One region of the Ramlibacter sp. MMS24-I3-19 genome, then DNA from elsewhere that is predicted to be linked to it. Evidence: predicted binding sites of a transcription regulator. Region 1 holds the regulator's gene; the other holds the start of a gene.

Region 1 (15,639 bases):
GCGGCGGCCGCGAAGTGCCCACCAGTTGCAGGACGTGTCGCTGCAGCACGCTGCCTACCATTCCCCTCATGGCCCCGCGACACCTCCGTAACGCCCTCGTCGCCGCCTTTAGGGCGGGTTACTGCAAGTCAGCGGGTGTCACCCTCACGGAAGTGACCGTTACGCTGAGTGTGGTCGGCGTGCTCATGGGGCTCGGGGCGCCAAGCCTCTCCGAATGGGCATCGTCAGCGCGCCGGACGGACTTGGCGAACGCCATGCTGGCCAATCTCCATCGCGCCCGCAGTGAAGCCATCACCCGCAACTCACGCGTGACGCTATGCAAGTCTGGAGACGGCGCGCTATGCGCAACCAGCGGGGCGTGGGATCAGGGATTGATCGTCTACGAGGACCGCAACAACAATGGCGTGCGGGACCCGGCCGAACCGCTTCTTCACCGGGAGGGGCCGCTGCCGGCCGGTTGGCGCCTTTTCGGCAACGCGTCCGTCCGTGACCGAATCAGCTACGGTCCGGAGGGGATGACTCGCATGGAATCGGGCGCTTTCCAGGCGGGCACGATCATGCTTTGCCAGAGCTCGGCGGCTGCGACCGAAGGGCGCCAGATCATTGTCAATTCGTCTGGCCGGCCGCGAGTGCAGCGAGCGCTGCTTGACTCTTGCCCTTGACGACCCTGCGGCTAGCGCCGGATTTCGTCCACCACCGTCTTGAATTCGTCGATGTCCTCGAAGCTGCGGTAGACGCTGGCAAAGCGCACGTAGCCCACCTTATCCAGCTTCTTCAGCTCGCGCATCACCAGCTCGCCGATGCGCGCGCTGGGGATTTCGCGCACCGCCAGGTTGAGCAGCTTCTCCTCGATGCGCTCGACGGCGGCGTCGATCTGCTCGGTGCTGACCGGGCGCTTGCGCAAGGCGAGGTTCATCGAGGAGAGCAGCTTGGCGCGCTCGTACTCGATCCGGCGCCCGTCCTTCTTGACGATCGCAGGGAAGTTCAGGTCCGGGCGTTCGTAGGTCGTGAAGCGCTTCTCGCAGTGCGGGCACTGCCGGCGCCGCCGGATGAAGTCGCCGTCCTCGGCCACGCGCGTCTCCACCACCTGGGTGTCGACGTTGCTGCAGAACGGGCACTTCACCGGACGGCCTTCAGCGGTACACCGGGAAGCGGCGGGTCAGGGCGTTCACCCGCTCGCGGACCGCGGCGATGTTGTTCGCGTCGCGCGGCCTGTCCAGCACGTCGGCGATCAGGTTCGCGGTGAGGCGCGCTTCCTCGTCCTTGAAGCCGCGGGTGGTGAGAGCCGGCGTGCCGATGCGCACGCCGCTGGTGACCATCGGCTTTTCCGGATCATTGGGGATCGCGTTCTTGTTGATCGTCATGTGGGCCTGGCCCAGGACAGCCTCGGCTTCCTTGCCGGTGATGCCCTTGGAGCGCAGGTCCACCAGCATCACGTGGCTTTCCGTCCGGCCGCTGACGATGCGCAGTCCGCGCTCGACCAGCGTCTGGGCCACAACCTGCGCGTTCTTCACCACCTGGTGCTGGTAGGCCTTGAACTCGGGCGCCAGCGCCTCCTGGAAAGCCACTGCCTTGGCCGCGATGACGTGCATCAGCGGGCCTCCCTGCAGGCCGGGGAAGATGGCGCTGTTGATCGCCTTCTCGTGGGCGGCCTTCATCAGGATGATGCCGCCGCGCGGGCCGCGCAGGCTCTTGTGGGTGGTGGACGTGACCACGTCGGCGTGCGGCACCGGGTTCGGGTACACGCCGGCGGCGATCAGGCCGGCGTAGTGGGCCATGTCGACCATGAAGATGGCGCCAATCTCGCGCGCCACGCGGGCGAAGCGCTCGAAGTCGATGCGCAGGGCATAGGCGGAGGCTCCCGCGATGATCAGCTTGGGCCGGCTCTCGCGCGCCTTGCGCTCCATAGCGTCGTAGTCGATCTCCTCGCGTTCGTTCAGGCCGTAGGAGACCACGTTGAACCACTTGCCGCTCATGTTCAGCGCCATGCCATGGGTGAGGTGGCCACCCTCCGCCAGGCTCATGCCCATGATGGTGTCGCCGGGCTTGAGGAAGGCCAGGAACACGGCCTCGTTGGCCTGCGCGCCCGAATGCGGCTGCACGTTGGCAGCGTCGGCGCCGAACAGGCGCTTGACCCGGTCGATGGCCAGTTGCTCGGCCACGTCGACGTTCTCGCAGCCGCCGTAATAGCGCTTGCCGGGGTACCCCTCGGCATATTTGTTGGTGAGCTGGGTGCCCTGGGCGGCCATCACGGCCGGCGAGGCGTAGTTCTCGCTGGCGATCAGCTCGATGTGTTCTTCCTGCCGGCGGTTCTCGGCCACGATGGCGGCCCAGAGCTCGGGATCGGTTTGCTCGATGAGGATGTTGCGGTGGTACATGCGGCAGTCCTTCCAGACATGTGGTCCCTGTGATGCACAAGGGCTGCCCAGGCGAACGGCGGATCGCGAAGAAGACCTGGTGATGCCGTCGCGCGGCGCCGGTCCTGCTCTGCGGCACGCTTCCCAGTGGTGTCCCACGTCAACGCGGGCCGCTCGGCCCGCGCCTATCGCCAGTCGCGTACCGAGGAAGTGTAGCCGAGCGCCCTCAGAGGTTGAGCGCCATCTTGTCCGGGTCGACCGGTGCGGGCACGGCAGCATCGCGCGCCGGTGTCGGAGCCACGGTCCGCAGCACGGCCGGCGGGAGGACGGGCACGGCGCGGCCGGCGGCGACCTGTTGCAGGCGGGCGTGCTCGGCCAGGACCTTGTCGGCGTAGCCGCCGTCGTCGGCCAGCTGGGCTGCGCCCACATAGAACTTCAGGCCGCCCTGCAACGAGCCGGCGCGCTGGATGCATTCCTGCAGCACCTTCACACCGACCCGCAGGTTGGTGACGGGGTCGAAGGCAGCCAGCTTGCCGCCGAAGAACTCGTACTTGTCGCTGTGCACGCCGGTCATCACCTGCATCAGGCCCTGGGCGCCCACCGGGCTCTGGGCGAAGGGGTTGAATCCTGATTCGATGGCCATGACGGCCAAGATCAGGGTGGGGTCGAGCTTGGCCTTGCGGCCGGCTTCGTAGGCCTCGGCCACCAGAGCACTGACCGGCTCCGGGGCGACCCTGTACTTGCGGCTGATCCAGTAAGCCAGGGCGGCCTGTTGCTTGGGCAGGTCCTTCGGGTTGGCGGCCGTGGCACGGTCCACAGCATCGAGTTCGGGCACCATCCCCAGGGCCTCCACCTGCCGGGCCTGCAGCCACGACATGAGCTGGGCTTCACCGGCTTGCCGCAGGTCGGGCCGGGCCACCAGCATGGACAGGGCGAGCACCACGGCCACGCCGACCAGGGCCAGGCCGCTATGGCTGATCTCGAAGAAGCCGGAAGCCACATCGGACGTGAAGGTCCGCAGGGCGTTGGCGACTCTCTTTCCAGGCGCTGTCATCGCATTCTCCTTTCGTCGAAGGGGGCCGGCCTTGGCCCTCAAGGGGCGGGGCGCCGGCTCACGTCGTGATTGGGTCCGTCGATCGAACCGGGCTCCTTCAGGCCAGCAGCATTCGTCGCGGTTGCCGGATTCGGCAGCGGTCCCTGGCAACGACCGGATCCGGTCTGGCTCAGGAACAGGCGGATTCTAGGAAGCCGCCAAATAACCCGTCAAGGATAAAGAATCAATTTCTTATGCTGATCCGTATGTTACTTGATGTGAGAGTGGCCGAGTTGGGGCCTTCGCGAATGTAGGACGGGCGCTCCGTTTGGCGTCGGTCTCAAGGCGCCGCTGGCCTTATCGCAGCCAGAGGCGCCATTGAAACTTCGCATTGGCATTCAGCCGTGACGGCCGTTAACTTACGGCCACCCGAGCGATCGGGCCCGAACCGGAGCGGTGCCTTGGCACCGTTCCGGTCCTTCCTGGGGGCAATCCCTTGTCCCCGGTGCCGCAAGGACGATGAAGCTCCGCGCGGCACGATTGACGGCCGGACTCGAGCCGCCGTCGAGCCCGGCAGACTGGTGCAAGCCGCCTGCCGGGCTTTCTCGTTCGAGGCTCCGAAACCCGCCCCCCGCAATCGCGGCGAGAATACGGCCCGGCCCCCGCGAATGCGAGGGCGTGTTTTTTTCCGAACCAGACGTCCGTGACCCAAGCCAGTCTCAAATCTCCCGACACCCAGGCGCTCGACGCGCTGACCCGGGGCGCCTTCTCCGCGCCCACTTCCGGCGAGCGCGCCGCCCGGGTTCGCGAGTGGCTCCAGGGCGACCCTAGTCCTGAGCAGATGCAGGAGGTCTACCGGGAGTTGAGCGGCCGGGACAAGGGCGCGGCCAAGCTGTTGCGCGAGCGGCTCGACGAGATCAAGCGCACCAAGGGCCAGGAGGCGATCGGCGCCGAATGGGCCCAGAAGGCCGAAGCACTGCTGGCCATGCCGCGGGTGAACATCGCCGATGCGATGGCCTGGCAGCGTGATGCCGCCAAGGCGGGCGCGCCGCTCAGTCGCGAGCCGCTGGCCTCGCTGAAGGGCCGGTTGGCCGACCGCATCCGCGGCATTGAGGACCTGCAGCACCGGGTGCAGGTGCAGCGCGAAGCCGCCGTGCTGCTGGCGCAGCGCATCGAGGTGCTGTCGACCAAGTCGTGGCGCGATGCGCAAGCGGCGGCCGACGCATTGCGAACCGACGTGCCCGAGTGGCAGGGCCAGGCGCAGGCGCTGGTCGCGGACCCCAACTGGCCGAGCGTCGACACCCGGTTCCCGCCGCTGCTGGACGCGTCGCGCAACCAGCTGCAGGTGGTCTGGGACGCTTTCCAGAGTGCACTGGCGCAAGCCGCCGCGGCCGACGCCGATCCGGCCGCGCCGCTGCCGCCGGTGCCGGTCTGGGCCGACGAATTGCGGGCGGCGCGTGGCCTGCCGGTCGAAGTGCCGGCCAAGCCCTCGCGGCCCAAGGTCGATCCCGAGCAGCGGGCCAAGGCCAACGAAACCGTGCAGGCCGCGCTGGCCCGGCTCGAACAGGAACTGGCCCAGGGCCGCGGCAAGGGCAGCTCGGGCGCCGCAGCGGCACTCCGGGCTGCGCTCAAGGAGCAGGGCAAGCTGATCGACGACAAGCTGGAGAACCAGGCCCATGCCGTGCTCGCATCCGCGGGCGAGATGGAAGGCTGGCAGCGCTGGCGCGCCGACCAGTTGCGGCAGGAACTGGTCGCCAAGGCCGAAGGTCTGTTCGAGTCCGTTCCGCCTGTGGAAGGGGCGCCCGCCGACCAAGCCGCCGAGCGCAAGCCGCGCTTCGGCGGCCGCAAGATGCAGGAGCAGCTGCGCGCGTTGCGCGAGCAGTGGAAGCAGACCGACCAGGGCGGACCGCCCAACCACGCATTGTGGAAGCGGTTCGACGAGGCGTGCAACGAGGCGCACAAGATCGTCGAAGCCTGGCTGGACAAGGTCAAGGCCGAAGCTGCCGAGCACCGCTCGCAGCGGATCGCGCTGATCGACGAGGTCAAGGCCTGGGCGGCAGGCAACACCAGCGCGCCAGGCGGTGACTGGAAGGCGTTCAACCGCGCCATCCACCAGTTCGAGTCGCGCTGGCGCGAAGCCGGTCACCTGAGCGAGAAGGCCTTCGCCGAACTGCAGCCGCAATGGAAGCAGGCGATCCAGGCCGCCGAGGCGCCGCTCGCGGCCGTGCAGAAGGCGAGCCTCGAGCGCCGGCACGCAATGATCGAGGAGGCCAAGGTGCTGGGCGCCGCGCCGCAATTGCGCATCGACGCCATCAAGGCGCTGCAGCAGCGTTGGCAGGCCGAAGCGCAGGGCGTGCCGCTGGACAGGAAGCACGAACAGAAACTCTGGGATGCGTTCCGCAAGCCGATCGACGAAGCCTTCCAGCGCAAGACCACGGAGCGCGAGCGGGCTGCCAGCGCGCTGAGCGAACGTGACCGGGTCGTGCTCGAAGCCTCCAAGGCACTGGAAGCCGCCAACGCCGGCGGCGACGCCAACAAGATCCGCGCCGCGATGGCCGCGCTCGACGCCGCCCTGAAGGGGCAGGCGCAGGCGCAGGCCGACAAGGCGCGTGCCGATGCACAGGCCGGGGAGGCAGCACCGGCGCCGGCAGCCGAAGGCGTGCCCGCGTCCGAAGGCGGCGAAGCCGCTGCGCCGGCCGCCGAAGCCGCGCCGGCACCAGAGACGCCCAAGCCCACGCCCAAGCCCGTCATCGCCATGCGCGGTGATGATCGGCCCGGGATGAAGAAAGCCGAGCCCGCGCCCATGGGTCGCGGTGGACGTCCGGGCGATCGTCGCTCGGGACCGGGCGCCGGGGGGCAGGGCCGCTTCGGCGATCGCAACGACAGGGGCCGCGACGGCCGGCCGCCGCGCTTTGGCGACCGCCCGGACGAGGACCGAGGTCCGCGGCTCGGCGACGTGGCCTTCCGGGCCCAACGCGAGGCGCTCGAGCACGCGCAGCAGGCGCTGCGCAAGCTGGCCGCGCAGGCCCACGGCGAAGCGTTGACGCAGTTGCTGTCGGCCTGGGAGCAGCGCTCCCCCGACCAGGTGCCCAGCCAGACCGAGCTGGGGCGTGCCGTCACGCCTGCCCTGCGAGGCAGCTGGACGAAGGCACTGCAGGCCACCCCGGCTGGTTCACCCGCCGAGGCGCTGCTGCGCCTTGAGATTGCGGCGGATGTGCCGACGCCGGCCGACCAGATCAGCGCGCGCCGCATGCTGCAGCTGCAGTTGCTCACGCGCCGCAACGATCCCGCACCGGCCCAGACGTGGGGCGAGGACACCGCCCGCGTGCTGGCGACGGCGCACGATGCAGGTGTCGCGCGCCGCCTGCAGAACGCGTTGAAGGTCTTGCTGCGGGCGTGACGAAGCCGGGCGCTCGCCCGGCGCGCTTCAGAGCAGGCTGGGGTCGCGCCGGAAGAACGCGTCGAACAGCGTCAGCAGGTCCGGGAACTCGGAGCCGAACCGCTCCCGGTTCACGAAGTAGGCCTCGCCGGTGACGGCGAAGAACTCGCCGGGGTTCTCGGCGGCATACGCATCCAGCCATGGTGGCTCGCCACCGAAGCGCTGCGCGATCACCACCTGCTCGCGAAACTGTTCGTACGCGAGCTGCATGGTTGCGGTCCACGCGTTGCGCAAGCGGCCGGACAGGGGCGGACAGCCATCGGGGGCGCCGTCGCGCATGTCGATCTTGTGGATGAACTCGTGCACCACGACGTTGTATCCCTGGGCTGCGGACGTGCCGGCGGCCTGCACGTCGCGCCAGCTGAGCATCACCGGGCCGCTCTCCATCGCTTCCCCCGCGAGCACCTCCTCCCATTCGTGCACGACGCCGGCGTCGTCCTGTGCCTTGCGCCGTGCCACTACCTGGTCGGGATGGACGACGATGGTGACGAAGTCGTCATACCAGCGCAGTCCCAGATGCAGAACTGGTAGCACGGCCTGCGCCGAGATCGCGACGGCCATGGCGTCGGTGATCGCCAGTCCCTGGGCCCCATGGAACTGCTTGTCGGCCAGGAAGCGCGCGGCCAGCAATCGAAGGCGCATCGCCGCTGCTGCCGTCGATTGCTGCAGGAACGGGTAGTCCGCCAGCACGGACTGCCACAGCGCATCGGGGATCGGAGGCGGCAGCCGCCGCCTGCGCCACCAGTCGAGCATCAGCGCAGCGGCAGGCGGCGCGCGCCCTCGGGCGTCAGCCGCAGCACTTCGCCGCGCGGGGGCGTGGCGCCCAGGTCCCAGTCGCTGAGCACGATGCGTCGATGGCTCGCATCCAGCATCTGGTCGCCGGGCCGGTGTGTGTGGCCGTGCACCAGCGTGTCGGCATGGGCGGCGGCGAGCCAGGCGAGGGCTTCGTCCCGGTCCACGTCGGCATACGTTGCACCGGAGCGCTTGCGCGAGTCGCTCTCGGTGCGCAGTGCCTGCGCGATGCGTTGCCGCGCGGCCAGCGGCTGCGCCAGGAACTCACGCTGCCACGCCGACGCGCGCACCATGGCGCGGAACTGCAGGTACTCGGTGTCGCCCAGGCACAGCGCATCGCCATGCGACAGCAGCCAGCGATGGCCGCCGAAAGCGAGCACCGTGGGATCCTGCAGCAGGCGCACCCCGGTGTCGCCGGCGAAATCGTCGGCGACCAGGAAGTCGCGATTGCCATGCAGGAAGAACACCGGACGGCGCGCGGCTGCGGCCCGCAGCACTTGGACACAGTCGGCTTCGAAGCCGGGAACGCGTGCGACGTCGTCTCCGGGCCAAGCCTCGAACAGGTCGCCGAGGATGACGATCGCATCGGCGTCGCAGGACGCCATGAACGCACGCCAGGCTGCGAAGGTCGCCGGCTCGGACGCCTGCAGGTGCAGGTCGGAGATGCAGTCCACCGCGCGCCAGCTGGGGCCGGCCGCCAGTTCGGCGACGGGTGGAGCGGACACGGCCAGCCGCTAGACGGCGACTGCCTTCTCGATCACCACGTCCTGCGCGGGCACGTCGTCGTGCATGCCCTTGCGGCCGGTCTTCACGCCCGCGATGCGGTCGACCACGTCGTTGCCACCCACCACCTTGCCGAACACGGCATAGCCCCAACCCTGGCCGCTGGGCGCCGTGTGGTTCAGGAAGGCGTTGTCGGCGACGTTGATGAAGAACTGCGCCGTGGCCGAATGCGGGTCGCTGGTGCGCGCCATGGCGACGGTGTAGTGCTGGTTCTTCAGGCCGTTGCGCGCCTCGTTCTCGATCGGCGCGTCGGTGCCCTTCTGCTGCATGCCGGGCACGAACCCACCGCCCTGGACCATGAAGCCGGGAATGACGCGGTGGAAGATGGTGCCGTCGTAGTGGCCCTTCTTCACGTACGACAGGAAGTTGGCAACGGTCTTGGGCGCCTTGGCCTCGTCGAGTTCGAGGGTGATGACGCCTTGGCCGGCGATGTGCAGTTCGACCTTGGGATTCGGCATGGCTTGGGTCACTTCACGAGCGTGGCCGACTTGATGACGACCGGGGTGGTTGGGACGTTCTGGTGCATGCCGGAATTGCCGGTGGGCACCATGCGGATCTTGTCGACGACATCCATGCCCGAGACGACCTTGCCGAACACGGCGTAGCCGTGGCCATCGGGCGAGGGGGCATTCAGGCGCGGATTGTCGACGACGTTGATGAAGAACTGGCCGGTGGCCGAATTGGGATCGGCCGTGCGCGCCATCGCGAGCGTGCCGCGGGTGTTCTTCAGGTCGGGGCGGGTCTCCAGCGGGATGGGGGGCCGCGTGATCTTCTCCTGCATGTCGGGCCCGAAGCCGCCGCCCTGGATCATGAAGCCGGGAATCACGCGGTGAAAGATCGTGCCGTCGTAGTGCTTGTCGCGCACGTACTGCAGGAAGTTGGCCGCCGTCTTCGGCGCCTTGTCCGAATAGACCTCGACCACGATGTCGCCCAGCGTGGTGCTCAGTTTGACGCGCGGCGCCTCTTCGGCCCACGCGCTCGGGAGGGCAGCCACGGCAAGGGCCAGTGCCGCGACGGCGCGGCGCGAGACAAGGGTCGTCAACCGATCACTCCTTCGAAGATCTTCCACTGCGATTCCCTGGCGCATCCGATGCTGGCGCCCGATGGGCCGGATCGGCGCCCGCGGGCTCCTCGCCAAAGGTTACCACCAGGACTCGGTCCCAGCGGCCGAGTCGACCTAGCGCGTGCCGGCAGCGGAGGCCGCCGGCGCAGGACGGTCGGCGCGGGCGCCCGGTGCGAACAGTTCGCCGATCAGCGCCAGCTTGGGCTGCACGGTGGTGTTGCCACGATCGAGTTGCAGGGCCCGGCTGTAGGCCTGGCTGGCCAGCTTGGCATAGACGTCGCCGAGGTTCTCATGTGCCGTGGCGTAGCTGGGGTTGATGCGGATCGCCATCTCGAGCGCGGAACGGGCCTTGTCGAACTGGCCCTGGCCCGCGTACAGGGCCGCGAGGTTGTTGTACGGCTCGGGCAGTTCCGGATAGTCCTCGGTGAGCTTGGTGAACACTGAGACGGCGTCGGCCGTGTTGCCCTGCTCGGTGAGGATCACGCCGCGCAGAAAGCGCATCTGCGGGTCGCGAGGCTTGCCGGCGAGGTACCGGTCGGCCCGTGCCAATGCCTCGGATGGCTTGCCCTGCCGCAGCAACTGGGTCACGTCGGCGTACTCGTCGGCCTGTGCGAGGCTGCTGACGGCCAACGCCGCCACGACGGCGACCATGCGCAGGTTGCGCCGGCAAAGAAGACCGAAGGACGCCATGGACTGCCTCGAGGAATGCGCCGGGAGCAGGCCCGACAGGGCTATATACTGCGGCCGATTGTACCGGGCACCTCGACAACAGCCGCTCGAAGAACAAGCATCCGCCCGGACCCGAATTCCCCATGAGCCTGCGCATCTACAACACGCTGTCGCGTGCCCTGGAGGACTTCGCTCCCATCGAGCCGGGCCAGGTGCGCATGTACGTGTGCGGCGTCACCGTGTACGACCGTCCGCACATCGGCAACCTGCGGTCCGCAGTCGCCTTCGACGTGGTGCGACGCTGGCTCGAGGCCAGCGGCCTGCGGGTGGATTTCGTGCGCAACATCACGGACATCGACGACAAGATGATCCGGCGCGCGGTCGACAACGGTGAACCCGTGCGGGCGCTCGCCGAGCGCATGACGGCGCTGATGTACGCCGACTACGACGCGCTGGGCATCCTTCGCCCCACGCACGACCCGCGCGCGACCGACTTCATTCCGCAGATGCTCGAGATCGTGCAGCTGCTCGAGGGCCGCAAGCTCGCGTACCGGGCCGACAACGGCGACGTGAATTTCTCGGTCCGCGGCCTCGGCGGCTACGGCAAGCTCTCGGGCAAGTCGCTCGACCAGCTGCGTGCCGGCGAGCGGGTTGCAGTGGCGGAGGACAAGCACGACCCGCTGGACTTCGTGTTGTGGAAAGGCGCCAAGCCGACGGAACCTGCGGACGCGAGGTGGGACAGCCCTTACGGTACCGGGCGGCCCGGCTGGCACATCGAGTGCTCGGCGATGGCTCGCTCGATCCTCGGGCAGCCGATCGACATCCACGGCGGCGGCATCGACCTCATCTTCCCGCACCACGAGAACGAGATCGCGCAGAGCGAAGGGGCCTTCGGTGCGCCGTTGGCGAAGTACTGGATGCACAACGGCTTCCTGAACATCGACGGCGAGAAGATGTCCAAGTCGCTGGGCAACTTCTTCTCGCTGCCCGAGGTGCTGCAGCACTACGACCCGCAGACCGTCCGCTTCTTCCTCGTGCGCGGGCATTACCGTAGCGAGCTCGGGTGGAGCGACAAGCACCTGGACGACGCACGCGCGGGCCTCCGGCGTCTGTACACCGCACTGGGTACCGTCGAGGCGCGCGAGGCTGCCATCGACTGGACGCAGCCGCATGCGGCGCGCTTCAAGGCCGCGATGGACAACGACTTCGGCACGCCGGAGGCGGTCGCCGTGCTGTTCGACCTGGCCGCGGACGTGAACCGCACCAGGTCGCCGCAGCTCGCGGGTCTGCTGAAGGCGCTGGGTGGCACGCTGGGCATCCTGCAGGACGACCCGCAGGCATTCCTGCGCGCCGGCTCGACGCTGGACGAGGCGACCATCCAGCAGCGGATCGCGCAGCGCGCCGCGGCCAAGCAGGCCCGCAACTTCGCGGAAGCCGACCGGATCCGCGACGAGCTGCTGGGGCAGGGCATCGTGCTGAAGGACTCGCCGACGGGCACCACCTGGGAAGCCGCGGCGTGAGCGACACCACCGGCTCGCCCGTCGAACCCGCGCGGCCCGACTACTGGCCAGAGGCCTGCCGCCACCTGGCGCGCAAGGACCGGGTGATGAAGCGGTTGATCCCGCAGTTCGGCGATGCCTGCCTGCAGTCGCGTGGCGACGCGTTCACGACGCTGGCGCGCAGCATCGTGGGCCAGCAGATCTCGGTGAAGGCGGCGCAGAGCGTGTGGGACCGGTTCGCGCGGCTGCCCCGCAAGATGGCGCCCCCGAACGTGCTCAAGCTCAAGGTCGACGACATGCGGCAGGCGGGACTGTCGGCACGCAAGATCGAATACCTGGTCGACCTGGCCCTGCATTTCGATTCGGGCGCCATCCACGTGGACGCGTGGAAGGCGATGAGCGACGAGGAGATCATCGCGGAGCTGGTGGGCATCCGTGGCATCGGCCGCTGGACCGCCGAGATGTTCCTGATCTTCCATCTGATGCGGCCCAACGTGCTTCCGCTCGACGACGTCGGCCTCATCACCGGCATCAGCCGCAACTATTTCTCCGGCGACCCCGTGAGCCGCAGCGAGGCCCGCGAGGTGGCCGCGGCGTGGGAGCCATATTGCAGCGTGGCCACTTGGTATATTTGGCGCTCGCTCGACCCCCTGCCCGTGGAGTATTGACGGGTCTCAAGAACAGAGGAGCTCTCGCCTTGGCGAAAAGAACATTCCTGGATTTCGAGCAGCCGATCGCCGAACTCGAAACCAAGATCGACGAACTGCGTTACGTGCAGACCGAGTCCGCCGTCGACATCTCCGAGGAGATCGACCAGCTCTCCAAGAAGAGCCAGCAGCTGACGAAGGACATCTACAGCCAGCTCACCCCGTGGCAGATCACCAAGATCGCGCGCCACCAGGAGCGGCCGTACACGCTCGACTACGTCAGCGAGATCTTCACCGACTTCGTCGAGCTGCATGGCGACCGCCATTTCGCCGATGACCTGTCCATCGTCGGCGGCCTGGCGCGCTTCAACGGCTCGCCCTGCATGGTGCTGGGCCACCAGAAGGGCCGCGACACCAAGGAGCGTGCCGCGCGCAACTTCGGCATGAGCCGTCCCGAGGGCTACCGCAAGGCGCTGCGCCTGATGAAGACCGCGGAGAAGTTCAAGCTGCCGGTCTTCACCTTCGTCGACACGCCGGGCGCCTATCCCGGCATCGACGCCGAGGAGCGCGGCCAGTCCGAGGCCATCGGCCGCAACATCTTCGAGATGGCGCAGCTGGAAGTGCCGATCCTCACCACCGTGATCGGCGAGGGCGGCTCCGGGGGCGCGCTGGCGATCTCGGTCGCCGACCAGGTGCTGATGCTGCAGTACTCGGTGTACTCCGTGATCAGCCCGGAAGGCTGCGCCTCCATCCTCTGGAAGACATCGGACAAGGCGCAGGACGCCGCCGATGCGATGGGCATCACGGCGCATCGCCTGAAGGCGCTCGGCCTCGTCGACAAGATCGTCAACGAGCCCGTGGGCGGCGCGCATCGCGACCACAAGCAGATGGCCGCGTTCCTCAAGCGGGCGTTGAACGACGCCTGGCGCCAGGTGGCGGACCTCAAGACACGCGAGCTGCTGGATCGCCGCTACGAGCGCCTGCAAAGCTACGGGCGCTTCTCGGACACCAAGGCGGAAGCCCGCTGAGCAAGCAGGGGCGTGACGCCCCTGCGGTCAATTCGCGTCGGGTTCGAAGACGAGCTCCACCTCGGTGGGGCGCGTCTCGCCGATCGGCTGGAAGCGCCAGCCGGCCACCGCCGCCACCGACGCCGAGTTGAGCTTGCGGTTGGTGCTGGACAGCACCTGCACGTCGGCGGTGGTGCCATCCGGCTTCACCGCGAATCCCACCTTGACGATGCCTTCGGGCTGCTCGCGGCGCAGTGCGGCGGGCAGCACCGGCGCGTCCTGCTTCACAGCGACGAGCGGCAATGGTGGCGGCGGTGCTGGCGGCGTCGATACAGCTGCCACCGCTGAGGCAGGCGCGTTTGCCGGTGCAGCCGCCAGCTCGGGCTTCACCTGCTCGGAAGGTGCCGGAGAGGTCGCGGGTACTTGCGACACGGCCGGTGCAACAGGTGCCCCTGCGGTGCTGCGAATCGCAGGTGCCGCAGGTGCCGAAGGTGCTGCAGCCGTTGCGGGGGCAACAGGTGGCGGCGCCTTCTTCGGTGCCGCCTTGCGTGCCGGCTCGGCGTTCTGCAGGATCATCCGGAAGGGCCCGAGGGCCTGGCGTCGCGCTGCCTCGCTCGGCGCGCCGTCCGTGGCCCCGGATTGCGCCATCGCGGGCACCGTGGCCGCCGCCATGGCAGCCAATGCGACCACGCGAATGCGCCAGGCGTGGCACCACCCGGCTGGATCTCCTCGGACCATTCGCTCGCTCCGTTGTTGCTGTTGTTTGATGGCGCGCAAGTCTACGGGCGTGCATCGCAGGCCCGGCACTAGGGATTGCGCGCAGCGCCTGCGGATAATCCGACAGCCATGAACGACCGCCTCGTTGCAGCCCTGACCGCATGCGCGCCGCGCCTGCCGGTGGGCGTGGCGTTCAGCGGCGGCGCCGACTCGATGGCCCTGCTGGCCATCGCCGCGCGCCACTGGCCCGGGCAGGTGCACGCCTTGCACGTGAACCATGGACTGCAGCAGGCCGCCGAGGATTTCGAGCGGCACTGCGCGAAGGCGTGCGAGCGATGGCGCGTGCCCTTGCATGTGGAGCACGCGAACGCACGCCACGCACCCGGCGACAGTCCCGAGGAAGCGGCCCGGCACGCGCGCTACCGGTCGCTGGCCGCGCTGGCCACGGCGAACGGCCTCGGGGCCGTGCTGCTCGCGCAGCATGCCGACGACCAGGTCGAGACCTTGCTGCTGGCGCTGTCCCGGGGCGCGGGTCTCCCCGGAATGGCCGCCATGCCCGCACGCTTCGAGCGGCATGGCGTCCTCTTCCTGCGTCCGTGGCTCGACGTCCCCGGCGTGGACCTGCGCGCGTGGCTGGCCAGCGAGGGATTGCGCGCCATCGAGGACCCGACCAACAACGACATCCGCTACACGCGCAACCGCATCCGCCACGGCGTGGTGCCTGCATTGGCCGCGGCCTTCCCGCAGTACCGCGAGACCTTCGCGCGCTCGGCCCGCCATGCGGCCCAGGCCCAGGAGCTTCTCGCCGAAGTGGCCGCACAGGACCTCGCGGCGATGCAGGGCGAACCGCGCATCGGTGGACTGCAGGCGCTCTCGCGTGCGCGGCAGGCCAACGTGCTGCGCCACTGGCTCGCCATTCGCCACGCCGCACGCGCGAGCACTGCACAGATGGACGAATTGCTGGACCAGGTGGCCTGCTGCACGACGCGTGGCCACGACGTGAGACTGCGCGTGGGAGATGGCTTCGTGCAACGCCAGGACGATCGTCTCGCCTGGAGCCCATCGGTATAATCCCTAACTTTCGCGCGTGCGGCCCGCACCGGCGGCGCCTCGTGGTTCATCTGCCGCGCACCCTCCCTGGCTTTCTTCCATGGCATTGATCGTTCACAAGTACGGCGGCACGTCGATGGGCTCCACCGAGCGCATCCGCAATGTGGCCAAGCGTGTCGCCAAGTGGGTCCGCGCGGGCCACCAGCTGGTGGTGGTGCCAAGCGCCATGAGTGGCGAGACCAACCGCCTGCTCGGCCTCGCCAAGGAGCTCGCCCCCGCGAAGCAGGGCGACGCCTACCAGCGCGAGCTGGACATGCTGGCCTCCACCGGCGAACAGGTCTCGGTGGGCCTGCTGGCCATCGCGCTGCAGGCCGAGGGCCTCGAGGCGGTCAGCTACGCCGGCTGGCAGGTGCCCGTCCTCACCAACAGCGCCTACACCAAGGCCCGCATCGAATCCATCGACGACGCCAGGGTGCGCGCCGACCTCGAGGCCGGCAAGGTCGTCGTCATCACCGGCTTCCAGGGTGTCGACGCGGGCGGCAACATCACCACGCTGGGCCGCGGCGGCAGCGACACCTCGGCC
Region 2 (15,639 bases), 2.3 Mb from region 1:
CGCGGCACTGCGCGCGCGCGGGCTGCTGCTGATCCCCGAGGAGGCGGGCTCGCCGGCCGTGCTGCGCCGTGCCCGCCTGCACGCAGGTCATGCGGCGCGCCTGCTGCGCGCCGCATGAGGCGGCTTACTCGATGCGGGCGCCGGAGGCCTTGACCAGCGCCGAGGACTGGTCGTAGTCGTCCTTGAGCAGCTTCTGGAACTGCTCGACCGTCTGGTTGCCCGCGACCTCCACGCCCAGGGTGGCCAGCCGCTGCTGCACCGCCGGGTCCTGCAGCACCTTGTTGATCGCGGCATTGAGCCTGTCGGCCTCGGCCTTGGGCATCGTGGACGGGGCCAGCACGCCGATCCATGAATCGAACTTGTAGCCCGGGACGCCCCCTTCCGCGACGGTCGGCAGCTCCGGCAGGAACTTGGAGCGCTGCGTGCCCGTGTAGGCGAGCAGCTTGATGCGCGGATCGTTCTTGAAGCCCGTCACGCCGACCAGCGACGCCGTCACACCCTGCACGCGGCCGGCCAGCACTTCGTTCACCGCATCGCCGGTCGACTTCATCGGCACGTGCTGCATCTGCAGCCCCGCCTTCGCGAGGAAGTACGCCATGCCCAGGTGCGTGGCGCTGCCGTTGCCGGCCGACGCGTAGTTCAGCTGCCCGGGCTTGGACTTGACCAGCTTCACGTAGTCGGCCAGCGTGCTGACGCCCAGGTTGCCCGGCGCCGCGATCACGTAGCCGGAGCTGCCGATGTTGGCGATGCCCGTGAAGCTCCTGATCGGGTCGTAGTCGAGCTTGCTGTACAGGTGGCCCGCGAGCGTGTGGCTGGCCGCCGCCAGCACCAGCGTGTTGTTGTCGGTGGCCTTGGCCACCTGCGAGGTGCCCACGGTGCCGCCCGCACCCGGCCGGTTCTCCACGATCACCGTGGCACCGAGCGCCTGTCCCAGTTCGGCGTTGAAGGTGCGCGCCACCGTGTCCTGCACGGCACCGGGGCCGTAGGGCACGACGATGCGGATGATGCGGTCGGCTGCCGACGCGGGGATGGCGGGGGCAGCGGTGAGTGCCAGCAGGGCGGGAACGACATGGCGACGCAGGAACATGCAGGACTCCTCTTTCATCAGGGTTGGGCCAGCCAGCGCTGCGCCAGTCGCACGAAGTAGCTGGCGCCGATGGGAATGATCTCGTCGTTGAAGTCGAACGAGGTGTTGTGGATGATGCAAGGTCCGGGCCCGTGGTCCGGTAGCCGGTGGCCGCCGTCGCCGTTGCCGATGAAGGCGTAGCAACCTGGCCGCGCGCGCAGCATGTGGGCGAAGTCCTCGGCGCCCATCACCGCCGGGTAGTCCTCCTGCACGCGGCCGGCGCCCACCACCTCGCGCATCACGTCGGCGGCGAATCGCGCCTCCCGCTCGTGGTTCACCACCGGGGGCGACGCGCGGCGGAAAGTCACCTCCGCGGTGCATCCATGCGCCTGCGCGACGCCGGCGGCCAGGCGCCGCACGCCGTGCTCGATAGCGTCGGTAGCCTCGACCGAAAAGGTGCGCACCGTGCCGCCGACCCAGGCGACGTCGGGGATCACGTTCGGCGCGTCGGAGCCCTGGATCTGCGTGACGGCCAGCAGCGCGCGCTCGGTGGACGGCACCACGCGCGGCAGCAGCGACTGCAGCTGCTGCGCCAGGTCGATCGTCGCGCCGACCGGGTCGATGCCGGTGTGCGGCAGCGACGCGTGCGTGCCGCGCCCGTGCAGCGTCACGCGCCAGGTGTTGCTGGACGCCATGAGCGGACCGTGGTTCAGCGCGAAGTCGCCGACCGAGCCGGTGACGAAGTTGTGCAACGCGAACACCGCCTCGCACGGGAAGCGGTCGAACAGGCCGTCCTCGATCATCTTCAGCGCGCCTGCCTTGCCCATCTCCTCGGCCGGCTGGAAGATGAAGTTCACCGTGCCGCTGAAGTCCTTGCTGCGCGACAGATGCCAGGCCGCAGCCAGCAGCATGGTCGTGTGGCCATCGTGCCCGCACGCGTGCATGCGGCCGTCGTGCGTCGAGCGGTGCGGGAACCGGTTCTCTTCCTGCAGCGGAAGCGCGTCGAGGTCGGCGCGCAGGCCGATGGTGTGCTTGCCGGTGCCGTTGCGCAGCACGCCGACGACCCCGGTGCCGGCGACGCCGGTGTGCACTTCGATGCCCCACTCGCGAAGCAGGTCGGCGACCAGCTTGGAAGTGCGGTGTTCCTCGAACCCGAGTTCAGGATGGCGGTGGATGTCGCGGCGCAGCGCGACGAAACGCGAGATGTCCGCGAACGAGTCGACGATGTTCATGGCGCCGCAGGATACCAACCTGAGGACCTCACCAAAGTCGAGGTCGCTCTTGCGGCGTCAGATCTCCAGCGCTTGGCTCCCTCTCCCCCTCGGGGAGAGGGCTGGGGAGAGGGGGTTCGTGAGACCGGCTCTGCCGCCTGAGCCCCTGTGGGGCTCAGAAAGGCAGCTTGGGCATCCCGCCCGCGCCGCCCTTGCCAGCGCCCATGCGCTTCATGAGCTTCATGAGGCCGCCGCCCTTCATCTTCTTCATCATCCCCTGCATCTGCTCGAACTCGTTGAGCAGCCGGTTCACTTCCTGCACCTGCACGCCGGCACCGGCGGCGATGCGGCGCTTGCGGGTGGCCTTGATGATGTCGGGCTTGCGGCGCTCCAGCGCCGTCATGCTGCAGATGATGCCTTCCTTGCGGCGGATGTCGCGCTCGGCCTTGTCCATGTCGACCTGGCCGGCCTTGGCCTGCAACTGCGAGGGCATCTTCTCCATCAGCGAGGACAGGCCGCCCAGCTGCTTCATCTGCTGGATCTGGGCCAGGAAATCGTTCAGGTCGAAGCCCTCGCCGCTCTTGACCTTGGCCGCGAGCTTCTGCGCGGCCTGCATGTCGACGCCGGCCGTGACCTGTTCGACCAGCGCGACGATGTCACCCATGCCGAGGATGCGGCCGGCGTGGCGCTCGGCATCGAACACCTCGAGGCCGTCGATCTTCTCGGAGACGCCGGCGAACTTGATCGGGGCGCCGGTGATCTGCCGCACCGAGAGGGCGGCGCCGCCGCGGGAATCGCCGTCGGTCTTGGTCAGCACGATGCCGGTGAGCGGCAGCGCCTCCTTGAACGCCTTGGCGGTGTTGACCGCGTCCTGGCCCTGCATGGCATCGACCACGAACAACGTCTCGACCGGCTTCAGCGCGGCGTGCAGCTCGCGGATCTCGCGCATCAGCGCTTCGTCGATCGCCAGGCGCCCCGCGGTGTCGACGAGCAGCACGTCGAAGTACTGCTTGCGCGCGTAGTCGAGCGCGTTGCGTGCGATGTCCAGCGGCTTCTGGTCGGGCGAGCTCGGGAACCATTCCGCGCCGGCCTGCTTCGTCACCGTCTTCAGCTGCTCGATGGCCGCCGGGCGGTACACGTCGCCGGACACGGTGAGCACCTTCTTCCTGCGCTTCTCGATCAGGTGCTTGGCCAGCTTGGCCGTGGTGGTGGTCTTGCCGGCACCCTGCAGGCCTGCCATCAGGATCACCGCCGGCGGCTGCGCTGCCAGGTCGATGTCCGACACACCCTCGCCCATGGTGGCGACCAGCTCGCGGTGGACGATGCCCACCAGCGCCTGGCCCGGGTTCAGCGAACCCACCACCTCCTGGCCCAGCGCCTTCTCCTTCACGCGGGCGACGAAGTCGCGCACCACCGGCAGCGCCACGTCCGCTTCGAGCAGCGCGAGGCGCACCTCGCGCAGCATGTCCTGCACGTTGGCCTCGGTGATGCGGGCCTGGCCGCGCATTTCCTTGACGAGGCGGGACAGCTTGTCGGACAGGGCAGATGCCATCGTGTGCTCAGGGGGGTTCGGAAAGGGGCTTCGCGCGAGGGGGCTGCGGATGAGCCCGGCGAAGCAGCGACTACACTGCGGAACCATGATTCTAGCGACTGGATCCGGCGTGGGTGCGGCGCTGTCGCTGGCGGCGGCAGGCGCGTATGCGCTGCTAGCCCTCGCGGCGCACCGGCTCGACCAGCGCTCCGCGCGCTGGGTGCTCCTGCTGGCCTGGTTCCTCCATGCACTGGTCCTCGGCTGGACCGTGCTGGGCGAGTCACCGCGCTTCGGTTTCGCACCGGCGCTGTCGGTCACCGCATGGCTGGTGCTCACGGTGTACGCCGTCGAGCGCGAGCTGTTCCCGCAACTGCCGGCCCGCTGGGCGCTCGCCGGCCTGGGCGCGGCTGCCGTGCTGCTCGCGATGGCCTATCCCGGCACGCCGCTGCACGTCAGTGCATCGCCGCTGCTGCCCCTGCATCTCGCACTGGGCGTGGCGTCGTATGGCCTGTTCGCGGCAGCCGCGGTGCACGCGTGGCTGATGCGGCGGGCCGAGCGGTCGATCCGCCGGGCCAACGACCCGCACACCGGGGTGCCGCTGCTCACGCTGGAGCGGCTCACGTTCCGGTTTGCGACCGCCGGGTTCGTCGTCCTCTCGGCCACGCTGCTGGCCGGGGTGGTGTTCCGCGAGTCGCTGGGCGCCTGGCGCTGGGATCACAAGACCGTGTTCTCGGTGCTGGCCTGGGCGGCGTTCGCCACGCTGCTGCTCGGGCGGGCGCGCTTCGGCTGGCGCGGGCGCACCGCCGTGCGCGTCCTCTACACCGGGTCGGTCCTGCTGCTGCTGGCCTACGTGGGGTCGCGGTTCGTGCTCGAAGTCCTGCTGCACCGCGCCGCCGCCTGACATGAAATACCTGGTCCTGATCGCGATCCTGGTGCTGGCCTACGCGGCCTGGCGCAATGGGCGGCTGCGAGAAGCCGCCGAACGTCCGCCCGAGCCGCGCCGCGGCCCGCCGGCGCTGCCGCAGGACATGGTGCGCTGCCCCGTGTGTTCGGTGCACCTGCCCAAGGGCGAGGCATTCGCCGGCGCCAGCGGCAGGCTGTACTGCACGCACGAACACCGGGCCAAGGGCGGCAACTGACGTGACACCCGGGCGCGCGGGCACACACCCGGCCACCGCGGCCGCGGACGATTCCGCGTTCGCCCGGCTCTGGTTCGGCTTCGCGGCCGCGCGGGTCGTGGTGGGCCTCGTGCTCACCGCCCTCCTGGCCGGCATGCGCTACCTGAATCCGGCCTCGGGTGTGTCGACCTGGGTGCTGGCCATGTGCGGCGCGTACTTCCTCGCCGCGCTCGCCGCCCGGATGCTGCTGCGGCCCGTCCGGTCCGGCCAGACGTTCGACCCGCAATGGGTGTCCTGCATCGGCATCGACCTCGTGGTGTTCTCGGCGCTGCAGTTCGCCAACACCGGCGGCATCTATTTCCCGCCGCTGTTCGCCGTCCCCGTGCTCATGGCATCGGTGCTCGGCTCGACGTTGCTGGCCCTCGGAACGGCGGCGGGCGTGACACTGCTGCTGCTGGCGGAAGCCTGGGTGCAGTCGTTCGAGGCATCGGTGGACCTGGCGCAGAAATTCCTGCAGGCGGGCCTGACGGGCACCGGTTTCTTCGCCCTTGCCTTCCTGTCGCACCAGCTCGCGCTGCGCCTGGCACGCGAGGAAGAAGCGGCACGAGCAGGTCGCAAGGCGGCGCAGATGCAGGCGCAGGTCAACCAGCTGGTGATCGACACCCTGTTGCAGGGCGTGCTGGTGGTCGATGCCGACGGCCAGGTCCACGCGGCCAACCCGGCGGCCCGCGACCTGCTGGGCGCCAGCTTCAGCCGGTCCCCCGGGCTGTCGTGGCTGCTGGCCGATCCGGCCTGGAAGCCGCTGCTGCTGCTGGCCCAGCGCACCTTCGCCTCGCGCTCACCGCAAACCGCCGACATGGCGATCCAGCAGGCGGACGCGCCGGCGCGCCGCATCTCGGCCCGCGCGCACCTGAGCGGGTCGTCCGAGCAGCCGGCCGATGCGCTGTGCGTGGTCTTCCTGGAGGACCTGCGCGAGCTGGAGGCGCGCATGCGCACCGAGAAGCTGGTCTCCATGGGTCGGATGTCCACCGCGGTCGCGCACGAGATCCGCAACCCGTTGGCCGCCATCACGCAGGCCAACGAGCTGCTGGAGGAAGACCTGCAAACCCCCGAGCACCGGCAGCTGAGCGCACTGGTGCGCCAGAACGCGCAGCGGCTGGCGCAGATCGTCGAGGACATCCTGGACATCGCCCGCGTGCAGCGGCAGGACGAAGGGCCGTCGGTCGCGCTGCTGACACTCGACGAGGCGGTGCGCGAAGGCACCGGCGACTGGATCTCGCACCACCGCAGCGGCGACCACGTGCGCGTGGCGCTCGAGGCTGCCGGCACGTCAGTCGTCTTCGAAGGCGACCACCTGCGCCGCGTGCTGGTGAACCTGCTGGACAACGCGCTGCGCTACGCGTCCGAGCAGCCGGGCGCCATCCAGGTTGTCACGAGCGCGGGCGACGCCCCCACGCTCACGGTGTGGAGCGACGGTGCCGAGCTGGAGCCGGCCGTGGAGCGACACCTGTTCGAGCCCTTCTTCTCGTCCGAAAGCCGCTCCAGCGGGCTGGGCCTGTACATCTGCCGCGAGCTGTGCGAGCGCCACGGCGCCAGCATCGGCTACCGGCGCGGCCCGGCGCCCGGTGGGGACCGGCGCAACGGCAATGCGTTCTTCGTCGCATTCCGCACCCCGTCTCGCGCGGCGGCAACCCATCCGTTTGCGACAATCGCGGCGTGAACCAGCCGGCGGCCTCCCCCGTGGCGCAGGTCCTGGTCGTCGACGACGAGCCCGACCTGCGCACCATCTACGAGCTCACCCTCGTGCGTGAGGGCTACCACGTCGATTGCGCCGCCACGCTCGCCGAAGGATGGCAGCAGCTGGAGGAGCGCCGGTTCGACGTGGTGATCACCGACATGCGCCTGCCCGACGGCATGGGACTGGAGCTGCTGCAACGCATGCAGGCCCAGCAACGTGCGGAGCGCTGCATCGTCATGACCGCCTACGGCTCGGCGGAGAACGCCGTCGAGGCGCTGAAGGCCGGCGCGTTCGACTACCTCACCAAGCCAGTCGACCTGCGCCAGTTCCGCAGCGTCGTTGCTTCGGCGCTGCTCGAGCGGCAGGCACCCGCTTCCCGCACGCGAGCGGGAAGCGCCGCCAGCCAGAACGGCAGCGCGGCCAGGCCAGAGCGTCCGGCGGGTGCGGGCCAGGCGGCGCTCGATCGCATGGTCGGCGACTCGGCGCCGATGCAGCGCGTGAAGGAACGGATCGCGAAGGTGTCCCGCAGCATGGCGCCGGTGCTGGTGCGCGGCGAGTCCGGCACCGGCAAGGAACTGGCGGCGCGCGCGCTGCATGCCTGCAGCCATCGCAGCGACGGCCCCTTCGTCCCGGTCAACTGCAGCGCGATTCCCGAGGCCCTGCTCGAGGCCGAGTTCTTCGGCGCCCGCAAGGGCTCCTACACCGGCGCGACGGCCGATCGCGAAGGCTTTTTCCAGGCGGCGCAAGGCGGCACCCTGTTCCTCGACGAGATCGGCGACCTGCCGCTCGCCATGCAGTCCAAGCTGCTGCGGGCGATCCAGGAGCGCCATGTGCGCGCCCTCGGCTCGACGCAGGAAGATGCGGTGGACGTCCGCATCGTCAGCGCCACGCACCGTGACCTGGCCGCCGACGTCGCGGCAGGGCGGTTCCGGCAGGATCTGTTCTACCGCCTGAACGTGATCGAACTCGTCCTGCCGCCGCTGCGCGAGCGCCGCGAGGACCTGCCGGCGTTGTGCCAGGCCCTCCTCGCGCGCATCGCGCAGGACTCGGGCATGCCGCCGCCGCTGCTGTCGCCACAGATGCTGGACGAACTCGCCTCGCATCCGCTGGCGGGCAACGTGCGCGAACTCGAAAACCTGCTGCACCGCGCGGTCGCCCTGTCGGACGGCCATTCGCTGCAGGCCGATGCGCTGGCCGCCGACGCAGCCGCCCCGGCTTCGGTGGCGCCGGCAGCTCCGTTGCAACCGGTTCCCGCCGCTGCCGCACAGCCTTCCGGTGGTGGCGAAGCTCCCTCGGCCGTGCCGTCCGATCTGCAGGCCTACCTGGACCAGCAGGAGCGCGAGATCCTCGTGCGCACGCTGCAGGAGACCGGATTCAATCGCACGGCCGCTGCCCAGCGGCTCGGCCTGAGCCTGCGGCAGATCCGTTATCGCATCGCGCGCCTGGCAATCGCGGCGCCTGGTGGCGACGAGGCCAATGAACCCGCCTCCGACTGACGACGCACTCTGGCGCGGCGGGTGGTACCGGTTCGCCCGCCGGCTTGCCTCGCCCAACTTCGGCCCGCGCCCGCCTGGGACCGAAGTCGATCTGGCGATCCTGCATTCGATCAGCCTGCCGCCGGGGCAGTACGGCGGCGACGAAGTACAGGCCCTGTTCACCAACACGCTTGACTGGTCGGCGCATCCCTACTTCCGCCAGATCGAAGGCCTGCAGGTGTCGTCGCACTTCTACGTGCGGCGCGGCGGCGAGCTGTGGCAATTCGTCAGCTGCGACCAGCGAGCCTGGCACGCGGGCACGTCGCATTGGCGTGGCCGCGACAACTGCAACGACTTTTCCATCGGCATCGAACTCGAAGGACTGGAAGGCAGCACGTTCGAGGACGAGCAGTACGACACGGTGGCCGGACTTTGTTCCGCGATCGCCCAGCACTACCCGATCCGCGGCATCGCGGGCCATGAACACGTGGCACCGGGACGCAAGCAGGATCCAGGACCCGGCCTCGACTGGGCCCGGCTGCAGCGCGCCCTCGGCTGGCACCACTCGGTGTTTCCCTGAGGCAAGCACGGTGTTGCACCAGCACGACCACTACATCTAGTGCCTTGCCACGCCTTCGGCCCCTAGCTATAGTGGGTCGCAGGAGAGAAGAGGTGCAGGACATGGCGCATCGCGTCACCAACCGCGAACGCTGGCGGGCCAAGACCAGGCTCGCGCATCACACCCGCGAACAGCTCAGCCGTGCATACCCGAGCATGGCAGCCGCACACCAGCCGCATGCATCGCGCGCGTCCACCGGCCACCCACCGGCTGTCCACACCTTGTTCACCATCCACCCACTGGTTTAACCCCACCTATAGTGGCTTGCATTGCGTTTGGACACTACCTATAGTGCTTCAAAAGCCCAGCAGGCGATAAACTCCCGCCCTCGCCAGAGACAACCACCCGCAAGAAGGACCTCCATGCAATCCGTCCCGAGCACCGCCAGCACGATGACCTCGCCCCTCGCCGCGCCCACGCTGGCCACGGGCCCCATGCAGGGCGCGTCGCCGCTGCCGCTGAACCATTACCAGATCATCCGCCGCAACGGCGCGGTGGTCCCCTTCGAGCCGAACAAGATCGCCATCGCCATGATGAAGGCGTTCCTCGCCGTGCATGGCACGCAGGGCGCCGCATCGGCCAGCGTGCGCGAGACCGTCGACGCGCTCACGCAGCAGGTCGTGCGCGCGCTGGTGCGCTCGCGCCCGGGCGGCGGCACGTTCCACATCGAGGACGTGCAGGATCAGGTCGAACTGGGCCTGATGCGCGGCGGCCACCACGACATCGCCCGCGCCTACGTGCTCTATCGCGACCGCCGCGCGCAGGAACGCGCCAAGCAGGGCGTGGCCGACGTGCCCGCAGCGCCCGTGCTGCACGTCCTGGACGGCGGCCAGCGCGTGGAGCTGGACCTCGGCCAGCTCAAGGCGCTGATCGAGAACGCCTGCACCGGCCTGTCGGCCGACGTGAAAGCCGAGCCCATCGTCTCCGAGACGATGCGCAACCTGTACGACGGCGTGCCGATCGACGAGGTCTACAAGGCCTCGATCCTGGCGGCCCGCACGCTGATCGAGAAGGATCCCGACTACACCTACGCCACGGCGCGCCTGCTGCTGCACACGATCTTCAAGGAGGTCCTGGGTCGCGACGTGCAGCCGCATGCGGCCGCCGAGGCCTATGCCGACTATTTCCCCGGCTTCATCAAGAAGGGCGTCGACAACGAGCTGCTCAACCCCGAGCTGCTGCAGTACGACCTGAAGAGGCTGGCCGCCGCGCTCAAGGCCGACCGCGACCAGAAGTTCGACTACCTCGGCCTGCAGACGCTGTACGACCGCTACTTCTTGCACGTGCGCAAGACCCGCATCGAGCTGCCGCAGGCGTTCTTCATGCGCGTCGCCATGGGCCTCGCGCTGAACGAGATCGACCGCGAGGCACGCGCGATCGAGTTCTACGAGGTGCTCTCCAGCTTCGACTTCATGTCGTCGACGCCGACGCTGTTCAACAGCGGCACGCTGCGCAGCCAGCTCTCGTCGTGCTATCTCACGACTGTGCCGGACGACCTGGACGGCATCTACGAGTCGATCAAGGAAAACGCGCTGCTGTCCAAGTTCGCCGGCGGCCTGGGCAATGACTGGACCCGCGTGCGTGCGCTGGGCTCGCACATCAAGGGCACCAACGGCGAATCGCAGGGCGTGGTGCCGTTCCTGAAGGTGGTCAACGACACCGCCGTGGCGGTCAACCAGGGCGGCAAGCGCAAGGGCGCGGTCTGCACCTACCTGGAGAGCTGGCACCTCGACATCGAGGAATTCCTCGAGCTGCGCAAGAACACGGGTGACGACCGCCGCCGCACCCACGACATGAACACGGCCAACTGGATCCCGGACCTGTTCATGCGCCGCGTGATGGAGAAGGGCGAGTGGACCCTGTTCTCGCCGTCGTCCGTCCCCGACCTGCACGACAAGTTCGGCACCGAGTTCGAGAAGGCCTATGTCGCCTACGAAGAGAAGGCCAGGCGCGGCGAGATCAAGCCGAGCAAGAGCGTTCCCGCCACCGACATGTGGCGCAAGATGCTGTCGATGCTGTTCGAGACCGGCCATCCCTGGATCACCTTCAAGGACGCCTGCAACGTCCGCTCGCCCCAGCAGCATGCCGGCGTCGTGCACTCGTCCAACCTGTGCACCGAGATCACGCTGAACACCAGCGACAGCGAGACCGCCGTCTGCAACCTGGGATCGGTCAACCTGCTGCAGCACCTGAAGGACGGCCAGATCGACCAGGCCAAGCTGAAGAAGACCATCTCCACCGCCATGCGGATGCTCGACAACGTGATCGACATCAACTACTACGCGGTGAAGAAGGCGCGCGACTCCAACCTGCGCCATCGCCCGGTCGGCCTGGGCGTGATGGGCTTCCAGGACGCGCTGTACGAACTGCGCATCCCGTACGCTTCGCAGGAAGCCGTGGACTTCGCCGACAAGTCGATGGAGGCCGTGTGCTACCACGCCTACTGGGCCTCCACCGAGCTGGCGCGCGAGCGCGGCCGCTACTCCAGCTACAAGGGCTCGCTCTGGGACAAGGGCGTGCTGCCGCTGGACACGCTGGACCTGCTGACGCAGGCCCGCGGCGGCTACGTCGAAGTGGACCGCTCGGCCACGCTGGACTGGGATGGGCTGCGCCGCAAGATCGCCGCCGACGGCATGCGCAACTCCAACTGCGTCGCCATCGCGCCGACCGCCACCATCTCCAACATCATCGGCGTCGATGCCTCCATCGAACCGTGCTTCGGCAACCTGTCGGTCAAGTCCAACCTGTCCGGCGAGTTCACCGTCATCAACCACTACCTGGTGCGCGACCTCAAGCGCCTGGGCCTGTGGGACGACGTGATGGTCATGGACCTGAAGCACTTCGACGGCTCGCTGCGCCCGATCGACCGCGTGCCGCAGGACGTCAAGGCCCTGTACGCCACGGCCTTCGAGGTCGAGCCGGTGTGGCTGGTGGAGGCCGCTGCGCGCCGCCAGAAGTGGATCGACCAGGCGCAGTCGCTGAACATCTACATGGCCGGCGCGTCGGGCAAGAAGCTCGATGACACCTACAAGCTGGCGTGGGTGCGCGGCCTGAAGACCACCTATTACCTGCGCACCATCAGCGCCACGCACGCCGAGAAGTCCACCGTGCAATCGGGTCGCCTCAACGCGGTGTCCTCCGGTGGCGGCACGTCGGCGCTCGATGCGGCGGCAGCAGCAGCGAAGGCGCAGATGGATGCTTCGCCCGCGACGGACATCAAGTTCTGCGCGATCGACGATCCGGGCTGCGAGGCCTGTCAATAACGCGCGCGGCGCAAGCAGCGCGCGAACAAGAGAGGTGTCGGCGTTCTCCGACAGGACGCCGATGCAAACCAGCAACACAATCGCGCCGTGATGTGAACGGACACTTTTCAATACACATCACTGCTTCGATAATTCGAGCACTGGAACACACATGCTGACCTGGGACGACGACGTCAAGCCCACTTCGCCAGCCCCCATCAACAGCGGTTCGTCGTGGAACCGCGAGGCGGCCCATACGCCGCTGACGCAACCGGCGCTGCAGCCCGTTGCATCGCAGATTCCCCAGCCCATTCGCACCTTGAACGATGGCGCCACGGTCCCCGCGCAGCCTCGCGCCGCCGTGAAGGCCGCCTCCGCCGAGGTGAGCCAGCGCCGCGTCAACGCCGCCGACAAGCGCATCATCAACGGCCAGACCGACGTCAACCAGCTGGTGCCGTTCAAGTACAAGTGGGCCTGGGAGAAGTACCTCGCCACCTGCGCCAACCACTGGATGCCGCAGGAAGTGAACATGACGCGCGACATCGCGTTGTGGAAGGACCCCAACGGCCTGACGGACGACGAGCGCCGCATCATCAAGCGCAACCTGGGCTTCTTCGTCACCGCCGACTCGCTGGCCGCCAACAACATCGTGCTGGGCACCTACCGGCACATCACGGCGCCCGAGTGCCGCCAGTTCCTGCTGCGCCAGGCGTTCGAGGAAGCGATCCACACCCACGCGTACCAGTACATCGTGGAATCGCTCGGCCTGGACGAGAGCGAGATCTTCAATGCGTACCACGAGGTCCAGTCCATCCGCGACAAGGACCAGTTCCTGATCCCGTTCATCGACGCGATCATGGACCCCGACTTCCATACCGGCACGCCCGAAGCCGACCAGACGCTGCTCAAGAGCCTGATCGTCTTCGCCTGCCTGATGGAAGGCCTGTTCTTCTATGTCGGCTTCACCCAGATCCTGGCGCTGGGCCGGCAGAACAAGATGACCGGTGCTGCCGAGCAGTACCAGTACATCCTGCGGGACGAGTCGATGCACTGCAATTTCGGCATCGACCTGATCAACCAGCTGAAGCTGGAGAACCCGCACCTGTGGACGGCCGAATTCAAGGCCGAGATCCGCGGCCTGTTCCAGAAGGCCGTCGAACTCGAGTACCGCTATGCCGAGGACACCATGCCGCGTGGCGTGCTGGGCCTCAATGCATCCATGTTCAAGGGCTACCTGCGCTACATCGCCAACCGGCGTGCCACGCAGATCGGCCTGGAAGCGCTGTTCCCGAACGAGGAGAACCCCTTCCCCTGGATGAGCGAGATGATTGACCTGAAGAAAGAGCGCAACTTCTTCGAAACCCGCGTGATCGAGTACCAGTCGGGTGGCGCGCTTTCCTGGGATTGAAGGCAACTGCGAGTCGTTGGTTCGATGAGATTCGCCCGCATGGTGGACCGGCCGCAAGAGCCGGCCCCGTGCGGGCTACGGTGTTCATGAAGCTGGGCCCAGGCCCAACTCCATGGATCGCTGACTGCCACCAACAAGGCAGCCAGTGCTTCTTTCGTTGATGTTGATGTCAACTTGAACAGGAGAATGGAAATGGCAACTGCGAAGAAAACCGCCGCGAAGAAAGCCCCGGCGAAGAAGTCGGCCGCCAAGAAGGCCCCGGCGAAAAAAGTGACCGCCAAGAAGGCGCCGGCGAAGAAGGCCGCTGCCAAGAAGGCTCCGGCGAAGAAGACGGCCGCCAAGAAGGCGCCGGCGAAGAAGGCGACCGCGAAGCGCGCGACCGCCAAGAAGACCACCGCGAAGAAGAGCACGGCCAAGAAGGCTGCAGTCAAGAAGACCGCGGCGAAGAAGACCACGGCCAAGCGCGCGGCGAAAAAGACCACCGCGAAGAAGGCCGCGAAAAAGGCGCCTGCGAAAAAGGCTGCGAAAGCGCCTGCGAAAAAGGCGGCGAAGAAAGCGCCTGCGAAGAAGGCTGCCAAAGCGCCTGCTGCCAAGCCGGCTGCGGCTCCTGCCGCGTCGCCTGCTCCGGCCGCGCAAACCACGCTGAACCCGCAGGCCGCCTGGCCGTTCCCCACGGCTTCCAAGCCCTGAGGAACACGCCGGACGGGCGCCACGCGCCCTTCCGGTGGTGGGATCGATTCAAACGCCGGGCTCGCCCGGCGTTTTTCATGGGGCAACGAGCCATCCGCCTGCGGCCCACGCGGCGTCCGCGATGCGCGAGACTGGCGACGTGACTGCTCCCGACACCCAGCCTGATCTTTTCGGAGAGCCCGCACCCGGGCCGACGCTGCCGGCCGGCATGCGCTACGAGTCCGACTTCCTGTCCGCCGCCGAGGAACTCGAGCTGCTGCGTCGCCTCGAGAAGCTGCCACTCGCGCCGATGCAGTACCAGGGCTACACGGCGCTGCGTCGCGTCCTGAGCTACGGCGGCAGCTACGACTTCAGCCGGCAGCGCCTCGAGGCGGCCGAGCCGCTGCCCGACTGGCTCGATGCGCTGCGTGCCAGGGCCGGCACCTGGGCCGGGATCGATCCCGAGTCGTTCACGCAGGCGCTGCTGGCCGAGTACCGCCCCGGCACGCCGCTCGGATGGCACCGTGACGTGCCGGATTTCGAGGACGTGGTGGGCATCTCGCTGCTGGCCGATGCCACGATGCGCCTCCGCCCGTATCCGCCGCGCGAACCGAAGCGCGCCGACGTCCTGAAGCTGGTGGTCTTGCCGCGGTCGGTGTATCTCCTGCGCGGACCCGCGCGATGGGACTGGCAGCACAGCGTGGCACCGACCAAGGCGCTGCGCTACTCCATCACCTTGCGCACGGCTTCGGACCGGCGCGCGGCGCGGCGCCGCAGTTCCTAGGCAGTGCCACCGGCGAGCGCGATGCGGCGACGCAGCCGCTCGGCCTCGTCCGCTGCGCCGCGCTGCTCCGCGAGCTTCAGCTGCACACCGAGCCACGCGAGCAGCGGGCGCCGCCATCCCTGCGCCGAAGCCGTGTCGACGGCCACCTGCAGCAACTGCGGGTCGGCACGTCCCGCGCGGAACACGACGCCAGCGGCCACGAGCCGCGACAGCGGATCGGCGACCTGCGCGAGCACGGCAGCCGACCCATTTGCCGCCATCACGGTCCTGTGCGTCGCCGGCAGGAGCGCGGCATCCGCCGCAGAGCCCTGCAGGTAATCGGCATACGCACGCTCCGACGGGCCGGCATCGGCACGCAGCGATTCGAACCCGGGGCAGCCTTCCAGCACGAGGCTGGCCACCTGCAGCGCGCAGCGCGTGAGCTCGGCGCGCGCCACCATCGAGGCCTGCCCCGTCGCGGACAGGTCTCGCCGGGCGCGCGCGAACTCCGCGTCGGCAGCACGCGCATCGCCGGCCAGGTAGGCCTGCTCGTACCGCTGCAGCGTCCCGTGCGCATCCACCTGCCAGTCCGGCGCCTGCGGCTTGCTGGCGCACCCGGCCACCAGCAGCATCGCCAGCAAGGTCAGCCAGCGGTTCATGGCAACCGGATCTCGTTGTCGCGCGCGAATGGCCACTTGCGGTTGATCTCGTTGACGAGCGCGTCGATCTTGCGCAAGTTGGCCTCCACTTCGCCACGCAGCGAGCCAAGGTCCTGGGTGGCGCCGCGCACGTTGGCGCC

The links. Region 1 encodes NrdR, which represses ribonucleotide reductase genes. Its sites were predicted from a motif close to CACNANATNTNGTG; they were not measured.
Region 2: a site for NrdR is predicted at 9,039-9,052, ahead of ACPWT1_RS02350 (ribonucleoside-diphosphate reductase subunit alpha). Genes of this name have one in related genera too.

What each region holds. Positions count from the first base shown of each region.
Region 1 covers NZ_CP190017.1:2,766,006-2,781,644, forward strand. Annotated here, with positions in the region: gene ACPWT1_RS13825 (GspH/FimT family pseudopilin) at 153-662, shown strand; gene nrdR (transcriptional regulator NrdR) at 674-1,123, opposite strand; gene glyA (serine hydroxymethyltransferase) at 1,134-2,378, opposite strand; ZMP/ZTP riboswitch at 2,417-2,566, opposite strand; gene ACPWT1_RS13840 (transglycosylase SLT domain-containing protein) at 2,584-3,411, opposite strand; gene ACPWT1_RS13845 (DUF349 domain-containing protein) at 4,094-6,790, shown strand; gene ACPWT1_RS13850 (zinc-dependent peptidase) at 6,818-7,582, opposite strand; gene ACPWT1_RS13855 (UDP-2,3-diacylglucosamine diphosphatase) at 7,582-8,346, opposite strand; gene ACPWT1_RS13860 (peptidylprolyl isomerase) at 8,356-8,862, opposite strand; gene ACPWT1_RS13865 (peptidylprolyl isomerase) at 8,871-9,446, opposite strand; gene ACPWT1_RS13870 (tetratricopeptide repeat protein) at 9,582-10,157, opposite strand; gene cysS (cysteine--tRNA ligase) at 10,280-11,656, shown strand; gene ACPWT1_RS13880 (DNA-3-methyladenine glycosylase family protein) at 11,653-12,303, shown strand; gene ACPWT1_RS13885 (acetyl-CoA carboxylase carboxyltransferase subunit alpha) at 12,333-13,310, shown strand; gene ACPWT1_RS13890 (TonB family protein) at 13,338-13,577, opposite strand; gene tilS (tRNA lysidine(34) synthetase TilS) at 14,136-15,077, shown strand; gene ACPWT1_RS13900 (aspartate kinase) at 15,157-15,639, shown strand, end outside.
Region 2 covers NZ_CP190017.1:463,397-479,035, forward strand. Annotated here, with positions in the region: gene mdoH (glucans biosynthesis glucosyltransferase MdoH) at 1-118, shown strand, start outside; gene ACPWT1_RS02310 (tripartite tricarboxylate transporter substrate-binding protein) at 125-1,087, opposite strand; gene ACPWT1_RS02315 (M20 aminoacylase family protein) at 1,105-2,298, opposite strand; gene ffh (signal recognition particle protein) at 2,453-3,829, opposite strand; gene ACPWT1_RS02325 (cytochrome C assembly family protein) at 3,915-4,709, shown strand; gene ACPWT1_RS02330 (PP0621 family protein) at 4,711-4,947, shown strand; gene ACPWT1_RS02335 (sensor histidine kinase) at 4,949-6,646, shown strand; gene ACPWT1_RS02340 (sigma-54-dependent transcriptional regulator) at 6,643-8,160, shown strand; gene ampD (1,6-anhydro-N-acetylmuramyl-L-alanine amidase AmpD) at 8,141-8,719, shown strand; gene ACPWT1_RS02350 (ribonucleoside-diphosphate reductase subunit alpha) at 9,193-12,021, shown strand; gene ACPWT1_RS02355 (ribonucleotide-diphosphate reductase subunit beta) at 12,173-13,408, shown strand; gene ACPWT1_RS02360 (histone H1-like DNA-binding protein) at 13,601-14,098, shown strand; gene ACPWT1_RS02365 (alpha-ketoglutarate-dependent dioxygenase AlkB) at 14,238-14,861, shown strand; gene ACPWT1_RS02370 (hypothetical protein) at 14,858-15,499, opposite strand; gene ACPWT1_RS02375 (MlaD family protein) at 15,496-15,639, opposite strand, start outside.